DNA from 4 places in the Methylophaga sp. UBA2513 genome. Region 1 is predicted to be linked to each of the others. Evidence: riboswitches for the same ligand, from Rfam matches in the RefSeq annotation. Region 1 holds a riboswitch; each other region holds the start of a gene.

Region 1 (4,350 bases):
CATGCCATTGTAAGAACATCATTGGCTATTCTTAGAGCTCGTGGTGTCAATACCAGAAATGTGGCTATTGTCGGTGAGACAATGTTAGGTAAACGGTTAGAAAGCGCATTTAACGAAATGGATTGGTCTGGATTTAGGCTGGTTGGATACTATGATGACCGTTCACAAAAACGGGTAGAAACAGAACCTAATCTGGTCGTAACAAATAAGAAAGCAGGTGATTTCAATCAACTCATTGAAGATTGTAAGGCAGGGAAGGTTGATACTGTTTACATCACCTTGGCTATGTCTGCTGAGCATAGAATCAGACACATTACTGAGCTATTAGCCGATAGTACGGCTTCTGTATATCTTGTTCCTGACTTATTCACATTTAACTTGCTTAATTCTCGATGGGTCGATTACCAGGGAATCACCGCCATTTCAGTCTATGAAACCCCTTTTGCTGGTATCGATAGTATCCTTAAACGGCTGGAAGATATTATCCTAAGTAGTCTTATCCTGACGATGATCGCTCTTCCTATGATGGTGATTGCCGCAGGGGTTAAATTGACATCGAAGGGCCCCGTGTTTTTCAAGCAAACACGCTACGGCATGGACGGTGAAAAAATTAAGGTATGGAAATTCCGTACGATGACGGTAACAGAGGATGGAGACACCGTCACACAAGCACAAAAAAATGATAGCCGTATCACACCATTTGGTGGCTTTTTGAGAAGAACATCACTGGATGAGTTACCCCAATTCTTTAATTCATTGGGCGGAAGTATGTCGATTGTAGGACCACGACCCCATGCTGTAGCGCATAACGAACAATACCGTGCTCAGATTCAAGGGTATATGTTGAGACATAAAGTCAAACCAGGTATTACGGGCTTAGCCCAGATAAATGGCTTTAGGGGGGAAACTGATACCTTGGACAAAATGCAAGGTCGTGTGCATTACGATCTAAAATATATACAGAACTGGTCATTACTTCTGGATATAGAAATTATTTTCTTAACGATATTTAAGGGGTTTGTAGGTAAAAATGCCTATTGAAATCTCGACTCAGCTTATTAGTAATTTTACTTAGGAAAATAAACTTGTTGCCTGTCCTGAGACACGGTATCATAGAAATACTACTGAAATAGATGCATCAATCTTGGGTGCTAGATAACACTCGTTATCGTGATTATTTTCAGTAGAAATCAGAACAATAGACATCAACGGTGATGGCTTTGTAGCAAGATCATATACAAATGGTCTTACACAATGTCAGCAGGTTAGATGTTGTGTAATTAAAGCCAAACTCGCTGTGAGGCGGGGTCGGAAAGCCACAGATCTTTAAATATAAAGATGGCTGGGTTGCATTGCTTGTTTTTTCAACCTATGCATAAGGAAGTTTATTATGAAAAAAGCGATGCTATTTATCGTAGCTATGATGTTTTCTGTTGCTGCCAACGCGGCGACATACAACTTAACAACTTCAGACAGTGCTACCATTTTCGATAATGGTTCAAGTGCAGTAAGTACATCATTTGGTGATACTACAACGTCTTTCACACTTGAAGTTATCGATGGCGGATTGTCTGCTATTGATTTTGACTTTTCTCCATCTAGCAAGTTTGTAGCTGGTACACTTACAATCGGAACTATGGTTTTCGCCGTTGCGCCTGATTTCACGACAATGTTAAACCTTGCAGAAGGTTTTTACGCTGTAACATTTGATATTCAACCTGCTTTGGGTAATATGTCATTTGGTGTTTCAGCTGTACCTGTTCCAGCAGCGTTATTCTTGTTTGCTCCAGCTCTATTGGGCTTTTTGGGTCTTCGTAGAAAAGCTGCTGTTGCCGCATAAGTAAAAGCAAAACAGAAAATAAAAAGGGAGCTTAAGCTCCCTTTTTATTGGCTGATGTTATTGTTAGTGACGAAGTCTAGGTCGACTACGTAAATATATGTAAACATTGTACCAAGGTACAATAGACAGACTCTGAACTAGACCCTTAACATGGAACCATCTGAAAAAGTCAGATAGGTAATTATCAAACTCAAATTTGATAATTAATTAAAGCCAAACTCGTCGTGAGGCGGGGTCGGAAAGCCACAGATCTTTGACGCTGAAGATGGCTGGGCTGCATTGCTTGTTTTAACTTATGCATAAGGAAGTTTATTATGAAAAAAGCGATGCTATTTTTAGTAGCTCTAATGTTCTCTGTTGGTGTTAATGCAGCGACTTTATCTTTTGACGTGGCGGGCGCATCGAATGCGACACAAGATGTCAGTATCTCCAGTGGACAAACTGTCTTAGGTGGTGGTTTTGTGACTGAAGGGACAGGTCCTAGTGATACGTGGAAGTCATTTTTCAATCTAAGTAGTTCTGAAGACACTTACGTAAAAATTGAATGGTCATTTAATCCAGAGTCGAATTTTACCAATGCTCAACTCGGATTTACAGCTGAAGCTGATTACCCAGTCTATACAACACTTATTGACATAACTGGTGATTACTCGTTTGTTATGTTTTTAGAAGCTGGTGTAAATTATGCTGTAGATATTCTTAACGCTAGCCGTGATGTATTCAAGTATGATGTTTCTGTGTCAGAAGTACCTGTGCCAGCAGCATTATTCTTGTTTGCTCCTGCTTTATTAGGCTTTTTAGGGCTTAGAAGAAAGAACGCAGTGGCTGCATAATAATACTTAAGTTAACAGTAGGTTAACTAAGATATTTTTGGAGGGAGCGAATGCTCCCTTTTTTTTTGAAAAATAGAGTGTTAATATCAATTTTGAATGTCAATTATAGATAAGGATTTTCTTCAATGTCTAAACGCTTGATCTTAATGTTTTCTTTATTATTATCTTTTTCTACAGCAGTATTAGCTGAAGAAGAACGTTATCTACTAAACTCTGGAGATATTTTAGATATCTCAGTATGGAACGAAGAAGCTCTGCAAAAGCAAGCAGTTGTTCTTCCTGATGGAGTGGTGACTTTCCCACTTGCAGGCGAAATAGTGGCTAAAGATAAAACAGTTGCCAATGTAGAGGCAGAATTAACTAAAAAGCTTGGTGAATATTTAGCTGACCCAGTTGTTACAGTATCCGTGACAAGTGTTGAAGGTAATAGAGTACATATTTTGGGGAAAGTACTTAATCCAGGGTCGTTTGTTATGAATCAACCACTAGATGCTATGCAGGCATTGAGTTTAGCCGGTGGATTATCACCCTATGCCGAAGAGAATAACATTATTGTGCTCAGGAGAGATGGAGAGAGCCAAAAAGTGCTCCCAGTCAAATACGCTGAAATTAAAAAAGGCAAACAACTCAAAACAAACATCACACTTGAGAGTGGTGATGTCATGATAATTCCTTAGTTCAACATAACTGTGAAGTTGATGAAAACAAAGCTATCACTGACAGTTGCTATTTTGTTCGCCAGCTCTGTAAATGCTGCAGAGTGGGGAATTGATTTTGAAGCTGACCCACAGTTTAAATACGATGATAATGAACTATTAAGGGAAGACAAAAAAGGTGACTTCAGTCTAAAAATTAACCCGACATTATCACTATCAAGAAATCTAGAGAATTCAGAGTCTCGATTACGGATGGGATATAGAATCAGTCGTTACCAAGACTTGAATGATCTTGATACTGAAAACCCTTTCATTGGTTTTTCTACATCTCGCTCGACTGAAAGAAGCTCTTATGGAATAAACCTAGATTATTCTGAAAGAGAGTCAAGATCTATCGCGGAAGAAGACACAGCAGATTTTAGCAATACATCTACAACCACGATTAAATCTATATCTCCAAATTTTAGTTATAGCTTGACTGAGTTAGATACAATTACAACCAGTGCTTCTTACCAAGAGCGGACACAATCTTCAACAACGAATAATTCATTATTATCTAACAATTCTCGATTGACTGATAATGAGACTAAGAGTTTAAACTTAGCCTGGCAACATCAATATTCTGAAAGACTAAGTGGTGGTATATCCCTAGGATACGTAAATTACTCTGCCGAATCAGAAAGTCTAGATAATGAATACGATACATACACAGCAGGCTTTACCTCTACATATCAATTAACTGAATTGTGGGTTATTAATGGTTTGTTAGGTGCGCGTTACTTGGATAGTGAAAATACTTTTTCTAATGGTTTAACAACAACTAGTAGTAGTTCTGGGCTTAACTACTCCTTGAGCGCTACGAAAAATGGTGAGTTAGACTCCATGAGTCTATCAGCTAGTCGTTCATTACTACCTTCTAGCACTGGCGCTGTGAACGAGCAGGATGCATATACTCTCAGCTACAGTAGAGAACTGTCAGAAAAGCTTAAAGCTAGTGTATCAACGACTTACCGTGAGTACA
Region 2 (4,350 bases), on a different contig from region 1:
AGGCCTGTCGTTCATTGCGGTGTATCGTGAAGTGTTTGAAACAGTCCTCTTTTATCAAGCACTACTTACCCAATCAGCTTCATCACAATCCATGTCTATCGCCACAGGTTTTGTTACGGCTGTAGTGATTTTAGGCCTGTTATTCTGGCTGTTTGTTAAATACTCATTACGCTTACCTATCAGAACATTCTTCACTTTCAGTACCTATCTGATGCTGGCTTTATCATTTGTATTGATAGGTAAAGCGGTGGCCGCCCTGCAGGAAGCTGATTTGATCAGCATTTCTTCATTACCCGTTGATTTTGCCTTGTCCTGGCTTGGTATTTATTCAACATGGGAGGGATTGTCAGCCCAGCTGGTAATCGTGATGTTGTCTTTGCTTATTCTGATGGGCATCAGACCTTTCGGTAACAAAGAAACCGCTTAAACATCAACATAAAAAAAGCCCGCTTTCGCGGGCTTTTTTTTGCACGCTGTCTAGATTAACTCAATCTGACTTCAACCAAATTGTCAGTAAATGTTGGGGCATGGCCCATATCCACAAACTCAGCTGAACTGACACAGTTCACCGTGCCTTTGTTCAATTGTCGCCAATATCCCAGTGTCGCCACGACGATTCCGGGACTGACATCATCTGTAATTTGAGCAAGTGCTTCAAATTTACCCCGGTCATTAAATACGGATACCACATCACCACTTTGAATATTTCGCAGGTCGGCATCCACTGGACTTATCATGACAAACTGTTCACCTTGGCCTTTTATTTTGTTGTCCATATTGGCGTAACAAGAATTCAGAAAGCCGTGGCTTTTGGGCGAAATGATGTTCAATGGGTACTTTTCAGCCAATGCCGGATTGCTCTCGTGCGTCTCTCTTGATGGCACATAATCTGGCAAGCTATCTAATGACTCACCTGGCTGGAAGCCTTCGTACATCTGCCGGAACGGACCAGCCACAAAGTTGGTAGCCCCTTTCACTTCCAGTTCACACTTTCCACTCGGTGTGGGGAAATTCCCATGGCGATGTGGGGCACGATCATCTTTGGTACCTACTTTTAATTTAGCAAAGCCATGTTGGCGTAAATAAGCCAAATCAATGCCTTCACATGCCGGTGAGTCCCAATCAACATAGTTCTCAAGACACTCACTATCCGACCAGCTAAAGTTGGCTTCTTGATAACCCATTCTGGCTGCCAATCGTCTGAAAATCTCATTATTTGGTATCGCTTCACCCGGCGAGTCCACACACTTTTCATTATAGGTTAGATATAAGTGGCCCCATGACAGCACCATATCTTCCATCTCTGCGCCCATAGAGGCAGGTAGCACGATATCAGCATAAGATGCGGTATCAGAAAGGAAATGTTCAGCCGACACCAGAAATAGATCTTCACGCATCAAACCTTCAACAATTTTGTCAGTTTCGGCCGCTTGCGTGACGGGATTGGCATTCCAGCACATCATCGATTTAATCGGTGTATCGAGCCCCAATTCTCCTGTTAGTGCGCGCCCCAGTTGTATCGCATTTACGACCGGCGTGCCTTCCGGAATCAGATCCGGACGCGAAATAACATCAAACTTATAAGGATGCTCCCAGACAGGAAACTGTAATGCACCACCACCAACATGACGCCACGCGCCGGTTAATGCAGGTAAACAGGTGATGGCACGAATTGCTTGACCACCACCATAGTTACGTTCTACAGCCACACCCAAGCGAATAGCTGCTGGTTGGGTAGAGGCAAACTCGCGCGCCAACTGACGAATATCTTCCGCAGCCACACCCGTTATCGAGGCAGCCCATTCTGGTGTTCTGGTTTTGGCTCTTTCAGATAAGGCCTCAAACCCCACTGTGTAGTTGTCGATATAGTCTTGATCCTGAAGTCCTTCTTCAATAATCACATGTATCATAGCCATGGCTAAAGCACCATCAGTGCCGGGTTTAGGCGCAATGTGCCAATCCGCTTCTTTCGCTGTTTTGGATTTATAGGGATCGATAACGACGACTTTGGCGCCCTGCTTCTGGGCATCTTTGACAATGTGCCAATGGTGGACATTGGTACTCACCGAATTACATCCCCAGAGGATGATGTATTTAGAATGGATAAAACTCTCAGGGTCGACCCCAGCTGTTGGCCCCACTGTCAGCAACCAGGCTGTACAAGAACCTTCGCCGCAAAAAGTCCGCTCACAAACGGTTGCGCCCATTTTGTTAAAAAAAGCATCGCCGCCATTTAAGCCATGCACCAGCCCCTGATTACCCAGATAGCTATAAGGCAAAATGGCATGAGGACCATACTCGTCGATAATCGCTTTCCAGCGGCTGGTGATCTCATCAAGTGCTTCATCCCAACTAATGCGTTCAAACTGCCCACTTCCCTTGGGCCCGGTTCGGCGCATGGGGTGAAGCAGACGATCCGGATGATAGTGACGCTTTTCATAATCTTTGAGTTTGACGCACAACCCACCTCGCGTCATTGGATGTTCTTTATTGCCTTTAACTGAGGTCAGTTGACCATTTTCAACCTCATACACCATGGAACAGGTATCAGGACAATCATGTGGACAGCCACCATGATGCGTCGTTTTTAATACGCTTGCCATTTTGCTCTCTCCTTCTCTGATGTGTTTTTATTTTTTTATTATTCATCTGACTATACACCAGTTGAGAACGGGAAATATGCCCGCCGTATCATCAAGTTAGGTCATCATTTGTATATTCATCTGTTTTCGATTCTGACATTTTCCTGTAACAGTGCTTATCTACACTATAGCTGGATGAACAATTCACCATTTAGCGGGGCCTTACTGTGTTGGATTTTTTTCATCAGTTGTTAATCAAAGCCAAACTCGTCGTGAGGCGGGGTCGGAAAGCCACAGGTCTTCCAAGTGAAGATGGCTGGGTTGCATTGCTTGTTTTTTCAATCTAAACATAAGGGAATTTTTATGAAAAAAGCGATGCTATTTGTCGTAGCTTTATTTTTCTCAATCAGTGTGAATGCTGCAACGTTGTCACTTAGTGCAGTCGATGCAGACGGTGCTAGTCAAAACGTTTATTTATCAGACAACGCTGTTGTGCTTGCTGGTGGTACTGTTTCAAATGCGGGTGATTGGAATTCAGCATTCACTCTTTCTACTGATGTAGATACACCTGTTGTCATAGGGTGGTCTTTCAACCCTGCTATCACAGCAGCAACATTAGTGTTTGGTGCTGTCGGTAGCACTGTCTCATATGCCATCACTGAAGACTTCAGTTTTACTGCTGTTTTAGTAACAGGTGTTGATTACGTATTAAGTATTGTTGATGCCACTTCAGGTGCTGTTCAGTATGACGTGTCTGTTTCAGCCGTCCCACTGCCAGCCGCTTTATTTTTATTTGCACCAGCATTATTAGGTTTCTTAAGCCTACGCAAAAAAAGTTTAGCCACTGCCTAAGGTATCTCATACAGTCGTTCAATTAGGGAGCTTCGGCTCCCTTTTTTTATGGTAAATGATGTTGATTAACTCATGCAGTATCACGGCAACATAATGAAAGCTATAGTTTTACAAGCTCGTGCCGATACATAATTATGTGAACTATTTATCGTTGGAAATGACGAAGGTCATGTAAGATGGCACAAAAAGTAGGAGGTAAGAAATGAGTATTTCAGCAACACAAGGCAGCCCAAAGATCAGTATTGATGACTATCTTATGGTGAAGAGTGCTCAAATGAGTAACAACAAAGCCAAACTCGATGGTGCCAATGCACTCAAACTTATCGATTCGGCACTACCCGCACCTACTGCCACTCAAGGTAATAACCTAAATGTAAAAGCCTGATTTTCTCAGGCTTTTTTTTTGCCTGTTATCTCAGAATGGCAACTCAATCTCAGAATAAAAATCTTTGTAAACCAGTTCTGCTCTTAATCGACTTCCCGTCATAAGCAAGGCTTCGGGTTGGCTTACCTCTTTCATCCACTGCTCTGCCTGTTCCTGTTTCACCAGGTTACACACATCCCCTATTGGCCAATGAAAATACACCTCATGTTGTTTCTTTAAGGCCAAAATGTCTTTATCTGTTGTCTCAGGTATCGGCAGATAAGAGCTGAATAGTTCTAGTCCACCCTGTTGTTCAGGATCATCAGCAAAGTACTCCACGCTGACATCCCATCCTCGAACCAATCCTTGTTCTTCATCACCCGTTTCAATACTCACACCCAACATCGCTAGCGTGCCATCATTGATTTTCGGTAATTTTTTCAGAACATCCTGTATAGCTATCACTGCTTTTTTATCATCTGCAGATAACACATCAAAATTTAATAACCAATTGCCCAAACCAATGGCTGATTGAATCAGTTGTTTATGTGT
Region 3 (4,350 bases), on a different contig from region 1:
TGATATTCAACAGCTGCGTAAAGAAATCAAAAAAGCCAGTTATCGTAGTGCTGCTGCTACCTCTGGCGCTGCATTTTTGGTAGGCGCTGCCGTTATCACCGGTCTCGATGGTTACTCGACAACTATGTTTGCAGGGTTACCAGTACTGAGCTGGGTATTTGGGCTATGGGGGCTCGGTCTTATTTATTTTAGTATTTCAAACAAAAGTTAATTGTTATGTTTAAGTGGATTGGCCTTATTCTAGGCTTTATATTACTCAGTACGATGAGTGTAGGATTACTCATTTTAGGAATTTTTGGCGCACTGATTGGCTTACTGTTTGGTGGTTTTGCTGACCGTATACGAGCGTATGGTCTGGGCGGTGCTAATCCATTTACAAGTCAAACCCGTCAAACAGTTTTTCTTGAAACTGTGTTTGTTTTGATGGGGAAACTAGCGAAGGCAGATGGTCGAATCAGCCAGATTGAAATCGATCACGTGGAAGCCTTTATCAAAAAAATGGGGATGTCGGGTGAGCATCGACAAGAAGCCATCCGCCAATTTAAGCGAGGCGCAGAACCCGACTTTGATATTACAGACACAATGAATCATTTCAAACAACATTGTGGTAATACGTTTAATCTAAAACAAGTCTTACTGGTTTACCTGATAGTCATGGCCTTAGCCGATGGTAAGCTTGATCCACAAGAAAAAGATATTCTGGAACAAGTCTCTGCTCAGTTAGGATATAACCGGGCCGAGTTTAACCGTATTCTGGATATGGTGATGAGCCAGGCAAGTTTCGCAAGAGGTCATCAGCAGCAATACTCTTCCGGTCCGCAGCGCTCTTATTCTGATGAATTGGCCGATGCTTATAAAGCGCTTGGGGTGACTGAAAAGAGTTCTAATCAAGAAATTAAACGTGCTTATCGAAAACTGATGAGCCAATATCATCCGGATAAACTCATGGGACAAGGCGTTCCAGAAGATATGATTGCCGTTGCCACAGAGCAAGCGAAAGAAATTCAGTTAGCATACGATTTAATAAAAAAACATCGAGAACAAAATTAACAATTTCGTTTTATTTATTATTATCTGTTTGGTACTATTTTTTCTGGAAACACTTTAACCAAAGCCAAACTCGGTGTGAACCAAGGACGGAAAGTTACAGACCTTATGATACTAAGGTGGCTGTACTGCAATAATATCTAAGGAAAGAACACATGAAAAAAATAGTTTTTATCGCACTGGCTTTATTTACTGGTTTAACTAACGCTGCTATAGCTGCAACAAGCTTATCAACTAATGGTTCATGGCAAACAGCTAATGGCGACCTAAGTTCATTGCTCGGCCAGTCTGCACCAGCTACATGGTCTTACGATACAGACCTAGCATCAGCGACCCTTTACTCATCATATGCTCTTCCAAGCACAGGCACAGTGAGTACATACGTATCATCAAATTACGTTCTCTCAGGTACAGCTGCCCCCACTTTGTTTGATGGCAGCCAGTTTGCTCTCAGTATATTAGATAATACTATTGCAAACCTTGATGCATTCAATACAGATATCGTTACATCGATGGTGAATAAAGGTCTTAATCCTGATATCACAGGTGATGCGATTCTATTTACAACTAGCACTCTTTTTCCGGTGTCTGAATTCACAGAAAGTTTTTCTCTGTCTGGCCTGATGATGTTTGATAAAGACTTTTTCACTGGCCCTATATCAACATTACCTTCTGCTGATATTCTGCTTGATAATGCATTATTCATTTATGCATCACTTTCACATGAAATTAACTTTGAAGAAACTGGCTTTGCTAGTTATATCCAAACGCCATCAGCAGTGCCTGTACCTGCTGCCTTATGGATGTTTGCTCCAGCGTTGTTAGGTTTTCTTGGTTTGCGCCGCAAGGTGAATACTCAGGCTTAAAAAATTTAAGCACATAAAAGAAAAAAGCCGTAGTGATAAACTTCTACGGCTTTTTTGCTTAACACCCTTAATATTTGAGCTTTTTTATATCAAAACAGCCCGACTATTGAGCCATTATCATCAATATCAATACGTTCAGCAGCTGGGTGCTTAGGTAATCCAGGCATAGTCATCACATCCCCACAAAGTACAACCAGAAAACCAGCACCGTTTGACAGACGAACATCACGAATTGTCAGCGTATGATTCTCAGCCGTGCCACGTAAGCTCGGGTCACTGCTAAAAGAATACGGTGTTTTTGCCATACAAACTGGAATATCCCCGTGCTGCTCGTTCAACATAGCGATCTTATCCATCACTTTTTTATCAGCAACGACTTCACCACTGCCATATAGACGTTTAGCAACCTGATTAATTTTGTCCCATAGCGGTAAACTATCAGGATATAACAGACGACAAGGCTCAGCAGGGCTATCCAGTATTTCGACAACACGTTCCGCCAGTGTTTCGGCACCGGCCCCACCTTGTGCCCAATGACGAGCAAGAATGGCTTCAGCTCCCATTTCTTTTACAGCCGTTGTAATTAGTTCTATTTCTGCATCGCTATCATTAACAAAGTGATTGATGGCAACAACACAGCGTAGACCAAACTCATTTTGTAAGTTGCTTAAATGCCGTTTTAAATTAGCCAGTCCCACCTTTAACGCATCGAGGTTTTCTTCGCCAAGCTCTTTCAGTTCCAGACCACCGTGATATTTCAAGGCTTTTACTGTGGCGACAACAACAGCCATATCTGGCTTAATCCCAGCTTTGCGACACTTAATATCAATAAATTTCTCAGCACCTAAATCCGCTCCAAAGCCCGCCTCAGTGACCACATAATCACTCAGCTTAAGTGCCATTTTGGTTGAGATAACTGAATTACAGCCATGCGCTATGTTCGCAAATGGACCACCATGAACAAAGGCTGGATTATTTTCTAAGGTCTGCACAAGATTGGGTTTTATCGCTTCTTTTAGTAATGCAGCCATAGCACCGTGGGCCATGATTTCTCGAGCATATCTTGGTGTCCCATCAACGGAATAGCCGATCAGGATATCTCCCAAGCGTTGCTTCAGCTCAGGCAAAGAATTAGCTAGGCAAAAGATAGCCATAACTTCCGAAGCAACAACAATATCAAAGCGCTCTTCACGCAAATAACCATTGGCAGGACCACCCATACCCACCACGATATCCCGCAATGCACGGTCATTCATATCCATAACTCGCTGCCAGACAATACGTCTTGCATCCAACTGTAATGCATTTCCATGATGGATATGATTATCAATCATCGCTGATAATAAATTGTGGGCAGAAGCTATTGCATGCAGATCGCCAGTGAAGTGAAGATTGATATCCTCCATGGGTACAACCTGAGCATAACCGCCACCCGCAGCCCCGCCTTTCAAACCAAAGCATGGCCCCATAGAAGGTTCGCGTACACAGACAATGGATTTCTTACCAATTCGGTTTAGCGCATCACTCAGGCCGATCGTGGTTGTCGTTTTTCCCTCACCAGCAGGAGTCGGACTAATAGCAGTTACTAGGATTAACTTACCATCCGGCCGTTTTGCCAACTCATCCATGACATCTAATGATACTTTCGCTTTGAAATGTCCGTATGGGTCAATATGTTGAGAGGCAAGACCCAGCTTTTCCTCGGCGAGCTGGATGACTTCCTGCATGGCAGCCTGTTGGGCAATTTCAATATCAGACATGGTTTTCCTGAACGGCATTAAATTTAAGCCACATTATACGTGAGTTAACGACGAATCCCGAATAGCCCATTACTCCCCCCATCGCGGCATCAAGTCATGCTCTATCTTGGCTTGGTCAAGTATTCTCGCGACAACAAAATCGACCACTTCAGCTAAGGATGTTGGATTAAAATAAAATCCAGGATTGGGTGGCAAAATACAGACTCCCAGTTTAGCTAACTTCAACATATTTTCGAGATGAATCACAGAAAATGGCGCTTCTCTTGGAACCACGATCAATTTCCGATCTTCTTTAAGCATGACGTCGGCAGCGCGGTTGATTAAATTATCACTCTGACCACAAGCAATTGCTGATAACGTTCCCATGGTACATGGGCACACAATCATGGCGGGCACGCGATGTGAACCACTTGCCAGTGGTGATGACCATTGTTGTTCACCATAAACCTGCAATTGTTCAGGAACACAGTCGAATTCCTGACTCAGCTTTTCCTGCACATCCGATGCTCTTGCAGGCAACTTCCAATTGAGTTCATCAGCGAGCACAATTCTACCAGCGGTAGAAATCATTAAATGTACCGTGAGCCCTTGCTTGAGTAATACCTGCAATAAACGCTTCGCGTAAGGCGCGCCAGAAGCACCGGTAATGGCTAATGCAATTTGTTGCTGATCCAACA
Region 4 (4,350 bases), on a different contig from region 1:
CCATGGATTGATGTGATTGGTTATACACGAAGAGTGGACTGGGCAGATTTATTAGAGCGTATCAAAGCGGTACAAAATAGTTCTGGACCGATAATTGAGTAAGGAGAGGTTATGCAAATCATGAAATGGTTAACGGGGACGGTGTCGGGATTAATGTTGGTCTCGTGCGTGACTATAAATATCTACTTCCCAGCAGCGGCAGCTGAAAAAGCGGCAGATAGAATTATTGAAGATGTGTGGGGACCAGATACAAACCCCGCTGATACGATTAAATCTGATGATCAGGATAAGCAGTCTTCAGTATCAGATGCCAAGTTGCCACTGGCAATGTCGATATTGAACTGGATGGTACCGAAAGCTGAAGCGGCGGGCGCGGATATTAATATCAATTCACCCGCTATCAATGCATTACAGTCGAATATGAAATCACGCCATGAAAGCCTGAAGCCTTTCTATAATAGTGGCGCAATAGGTTTAACTGATGATGGTTTTATTACATTGCGTGATGCTAAGTCGGTACCGTTAAAAGACCGTAATCAGTTAAACAGCTTGATTGCCGCTGAAAATAATGATCGTAAAGCGTTATATGCTGAAATCGCCAGAGCCAATGGTCATCCAGAATGGCAGAATGATATCCAGCAAACATTTGCACAACGTTGGATTAGTAATGCTGCTAATGGCTGGTGGTATCAACAAGGCGGCAGCTGGAAACAAAAATAATTACATCAGATTGATTATAATAACGATATCCAGTGGTGTGAAAACACCACTGGATTTTTATTTTTCAGAGATAAGAGATAACAATGGCAAGACGTAGCCGCAGACAAAGAATACCGCAAGAGCTTGTGACAGCAGAGATTGAGTCATTATCACATGATGGCAGGGGAATTGCTCGCATCGAAGGCAAAACTGTTTTTGTAGATGGCGCATTAGCCGGAGAAAAAGTGAACTTTCAATATAGTCGGGTTCATAAAAAATATGATGAAGCGCGCACGGTAGAAGTCTTGTCTGCTGCTGATGATCGGGTAGAGGCAAAATGTCAGCATTTTAGTATTTGTGGCGGCTGTAGTTTGATGCATATGTCACCTGAAGCACAGTTGGCTCATAAACAGGCCACATTGGCTGAACACTTTACTCATTTTGGTAACTTAAGCCCTGAACAGTGGTTGGAACCTTTAACCGGTCCATTATGGGGATATCGTCGTAAAGCACGCCTCGGCGTTAAATACGTCGCTAAAAAAGAACAAGTTTTAGTGGGCTTTAGGGAAAAGTCATCGCCGTACATTGCCATGCTTGAACAATGTGAAGTGTTAGATCCACGTGTGGGTCATCGTTTAACGGATTTAGCTTCATTAATTGGTGGATTGGAAGCCTATAACCGCATCGCTCAGATTGAAGTGGCAATGGATGATGAACATGTCGCATTGGTGTTTCGTAATCTGGATGAATTATCCGAGACTGATAAAAATGCATTGATTAGCTTTGGACAAAACAATAATTTATGGATTTATCAGCAACCAGGTGGGCCGGATACCGTGTCTTTATTATGGCCTGAGTCTGCTCAGCTTAGTTACGCACCAGAGCCGGGGTTGAACTTACAGTTTGACCCGAGTGACTTTACGCAGGTGAATGCGGGTATTAACGAAAAAATGATTCAAAGGGCCATGACGCTGCTGGATGTTCAGGATGGAGATCGTATTCTTGATTTGTTCTGCGGGCTCGGCAACTTTACTTTGCCTTTAGCTAAACGGGTGACAGAGGTCGTTGGCGTTGAAGGTGATGCTGCACTGGTACAACACGCAAAAAATAATGCCGCACTTAATGCCTTATCTAATGCCGAGTTTGAGCAAGCGGATCTCACCCAAACAGAATTGAAAGATTATCCTTGGGCACAAAAAGGGTTTAATAAGATTTTACTGGATCCTCCCAGAAGTGGGGCATTTGAAGTGTTGCATCAATTAGCTGCGTTAGGTGCTGAGCGATTGGTATATGTCTCATGTAATCCTGCAACGCTAGCACGTGATGCTGGCGAACTGGTGAACCAGCATGGCTACATTATGGAATCGGCAGGCATTATGGATATGTTCCCACATACCACCCATGTCGAGTCTATTGCTGTATTTGTAAAAAAACGTTAAAAAAGATTAAAAACTGTACCAAAGTACAATTGTTCCGACATAGATATCCTCATATTATGCAATCGTCCGGAATAAGTTGAGTCGGACTTATTTATCCGTTAACAGTGAAGTTATCGGACAAGTAGAGTCGTAATAAGCTGATTTATTTTACTTTTTAGTACCAAAGTACAATTGTTTGGCACATTACAACTCACTAATATCTATCTTGCAGATAGTGATTGCATAATAAACAGATAAGCCAACCTTGGTGTGAGCCATGTGACGGAAAGCCACGGGTCTTTTTTTAAAGATGGCCGGGCTGCATAGTAAACAAGGATAATTCTATGAAATTTTACAAATCGGCTATTTTAGTAGCTGCTATGTTGCTAGGTTTTTCAAGTGTTGCTTCAGCAACATTTTTCCATGGTCACCACCACCATCATGGTGGTTGTGGGGACGATTCATCTTTATGTGATAACCCTGAAACATACTCAGAAACATTTACTGCCTCAGTATCGAACTATTATGAGTTTGGTTATATGGATTTCGATGCTATCACTGACCCTGCAGATTTAGACATTACATCTGCCACACTAAAAATTTCGACAAATGCAAATGGTTGGTGGGATGATTTATATGCTTATACTGATAACTGGTATGGTACTGGTTTGAGCTACTTAGGTTCTCTGGATGGCGGTGTTGAAATGTTCAGCCTAAGCTCAGACTTATTTGACGAAATCCTTGCTGGCATCTCATTCAAGGCTTGGTTTTCAAAATGGAGCGAAGACGTTTTCTGGGCTGAGTTAACAGTGAATGGCGAATATTGCCCACCTGTTAGCGAAGTACCTGTTCCTGCTGCTGTATGGTTACTAGGTTCTGGTTTGATGGGTATGACAGCAATGCGCAGACGTAAAAAAACTGCCTAAGCTAAGACAGAATACCGTATGATAAAAGCCGCGATTCCATCGCGGCTTTTTTTTATGGCTGAACAACTCAAAAATAAACTTCATATTCCTGCAGTGAAGGAAATCGGCTCTCTGATTCATTCAGTGTGGCCTGATTTTGCTGTAACGGATTTTATTGAGACTGCATCTCTCAAACTAGATGAGCTGGAGCTCAAGACGCGTGCAGATTATCTTGCGAAGAGTTTGCATGTTTATCTACCTCACGATTATGTTGATGCAATAAATATCTTATTAGAGGCGGCTGAGTCTCTTAGAGATGAACATTTTTCTGGGTGGGCACATTACCTAGCCTGGCCATTAATTGATTATGTTGCTTTATATGGTCTGGAGCATCGCAACGTTTCTTTTGCTGCACTCGAAAAACTCACTTCATTATTTACAGCTGAGTTTGCTATTCGTTTTTTTCTGAAGGCTCACTTTGATGAAACCTATCAGCAAATGCTGTTATGGGCTGAACATGATGATGAACATGTACGAAGATTAGCTTCTGAAGGCATTCGCCCGCGTTTACCCTGGGCACCGCAACTCGCTGAACTACGTCATGATCCCGCTCTTATATGGCCGCTTCTTGAGAAGTTAAAAAGTGATTCGAGTCTATATGTGAGACGGTCTGTGGCTAATAACATCAATGATATGAGTAAAGATCATCCTCAAATGGTTATTGATGTCTGTTCTCAATGGCAAAAAAATGCTTCTGATAATACGAGTTGGGTGATTCGCCATGCGATGAGAAGTCTCGTTAAACAAGGTATAACAGATGTCTATCCGCTTTTAGGTTTTAGTCACTCGGTTAACATTGAACAAGCACAGCTTCGGCTTTCTCAGTCAGTATTACAGCTTGGAGAAACACTCGTGCTGGAATTGGGAATGCTGAGCAAACAGATTCAATACCTTGTATTAGATTACAAAATTCGCTTTGTTGGTGCGGGAGGGAAAATAAGCAGAGAAAAAGTATTTAAATGGAAAAATATTCATTTAAGTGAAGGACAATATCTTCAGTTGGAAAAACGACATAGCTTGAAGAAGATTTCGACAAGACAATATTACCCGGGCACACATGAGGTTGAGTGTTTATTAAACGGCCAGTGTGTTGCCCGGGCAAGTTTTGAGTTATTGATGCCTTAACTGGATTAGGACATGATTAGGCCGAAAGCAACAAGTGCTAGCCATGCAACAGACATCACGCAGATTAATGCGGCAAAGTTATCGTGAATATAGTGTTCGATTTTTTCCATAATAGTTCTCCCCTCTGAAAATAGTCTGCTGTC

What was found. A riboswitch is a leader RNA that binds a small molecule or an ion and turns the genes downstream of it on or off. The one in region 1 is predicted to bind cyclic di-GMP.
Region 2: linked by a shared signal. The riboswitch ahead of B3V56_RS06025 (hypothetical protein) and the one ahead of B3V56_RS08500 (hypothetical protein) in region 1 are both predicted to bind cyclic di-GMP.
Region 3: linked by a shared signal. The riboswitch ahead of B3V56_RS12450 (hypothetical protein) and the one ahead of B3V56_RS08500 (hypothetical protein) in region 1 are both predicted to bind cyclic di-GMP.
Region 4: linked by a shared signal. The riboswitch ahead of B3V56_RS14665 (VPLPA-CTERM sorting domain-containing protein) and the one ahead of B3V56_RS08500 (hypothetical protein) in region 1 are both predicted to bind cyclic di-GMP.

The regions. Positions count from the first base shown of each region.
Region 1 covers NZ_DDNT01000014.1:152,312-156,661, reverse strand. The annotation lists gene B3V56_RS08505 (undecaprenyl-phosphate glucose phosphotransferase) at 1-1,041, shown strand, start outside; cyclic di-GMP riboswitch class I at 1,276-1,355, shown strand; gene B3V56_RS08500 (hypothetical protein) at 1,391-1,840, shown strand; cyclic di-GMP riboswitch class I at 2,043-2,122, shown strand; gene B3V56_RS08495 (hypothetical protein) at 2,155-2,673, shown strand; gene B3V56_RS08490 (polysaccharide biosynthesis/export family protein) at 2,799-3,350, shown strand; gene B3V56_RS08485 (hypothetical protein) at 3,372-4,350, shown strand, end outside.
Region 2 covers NZ_DDNT01000010.1:34,704-39,053, forward strand. The annotation lists gene B3V56_RS06015 (cytochrome c/FTR1 family iron permease) at 1-427, shown strand, start outside; gene B3V56_RS06020 (molybdopterin-containing oxidoreductase family protein) at 483-2,603, opposite strand; cyclic di-GMP riboswitch class I at 2,833-2,911, shown strand; gene B3V56_RS06025 (hypothetical protein) at 2,946-3,434, shown strand; gene B3V56_RS06030 (hypothetical protein) at 3,637-3,819, shown strand; gene B3V56_RS06035 (hypothetical protein) at 3,850-4,350, opposite strand, start outside.
Region 3 covers NZ_DDNT01000020.1:152,738-157,087, reverse strand. The annotation lists gene ubiB (ubiquinone biosynthesis regulatory protein kinase UbiB) at 1-211, shown strand, start outside; gene djlA (co-chaperone DjlA) at 217-1,050, shown strand; cyclic di-GMP riboswitch class I at 1,104-1,183, shown strand; gene B3V56_RS12450 (hypothetical protein) at 1,203-1,913, shown strand; gene B3V56_RS12445 (formate--tetrahydrofolate ligase) at 2,003-3,673, opposite strand; gene B3V56_RS12440 (UbiX family flavin prenyltransferase) at 3,743-4,350, opposite strand, start outside.
Region 4 covers NZ_DDNT01000022.1:108,672-113,021, forward strand. The annotation lists gene B3V56_RS14650 (hypothetical protein) at 1-102, shown strand, start outside; gene B3V56_RS14655 (YdbL family protein) at 112-720, shown strand; gene rlmD (23S rRNA (uracil(1939)-C(5))-methyltransferase RlmD) at 804-2,138, shown strand; cyclic di-GMP riboswitch class I at 2,366-2,444, shown strand; gene B3V56_RS14665 (VPLPA-CTERM sorting domain-containing protein) at 2,462-3,043, shown strand; gene B3V56_RS14670 (DNA alkylation repair protein) at 3,098-4,207, shown strand.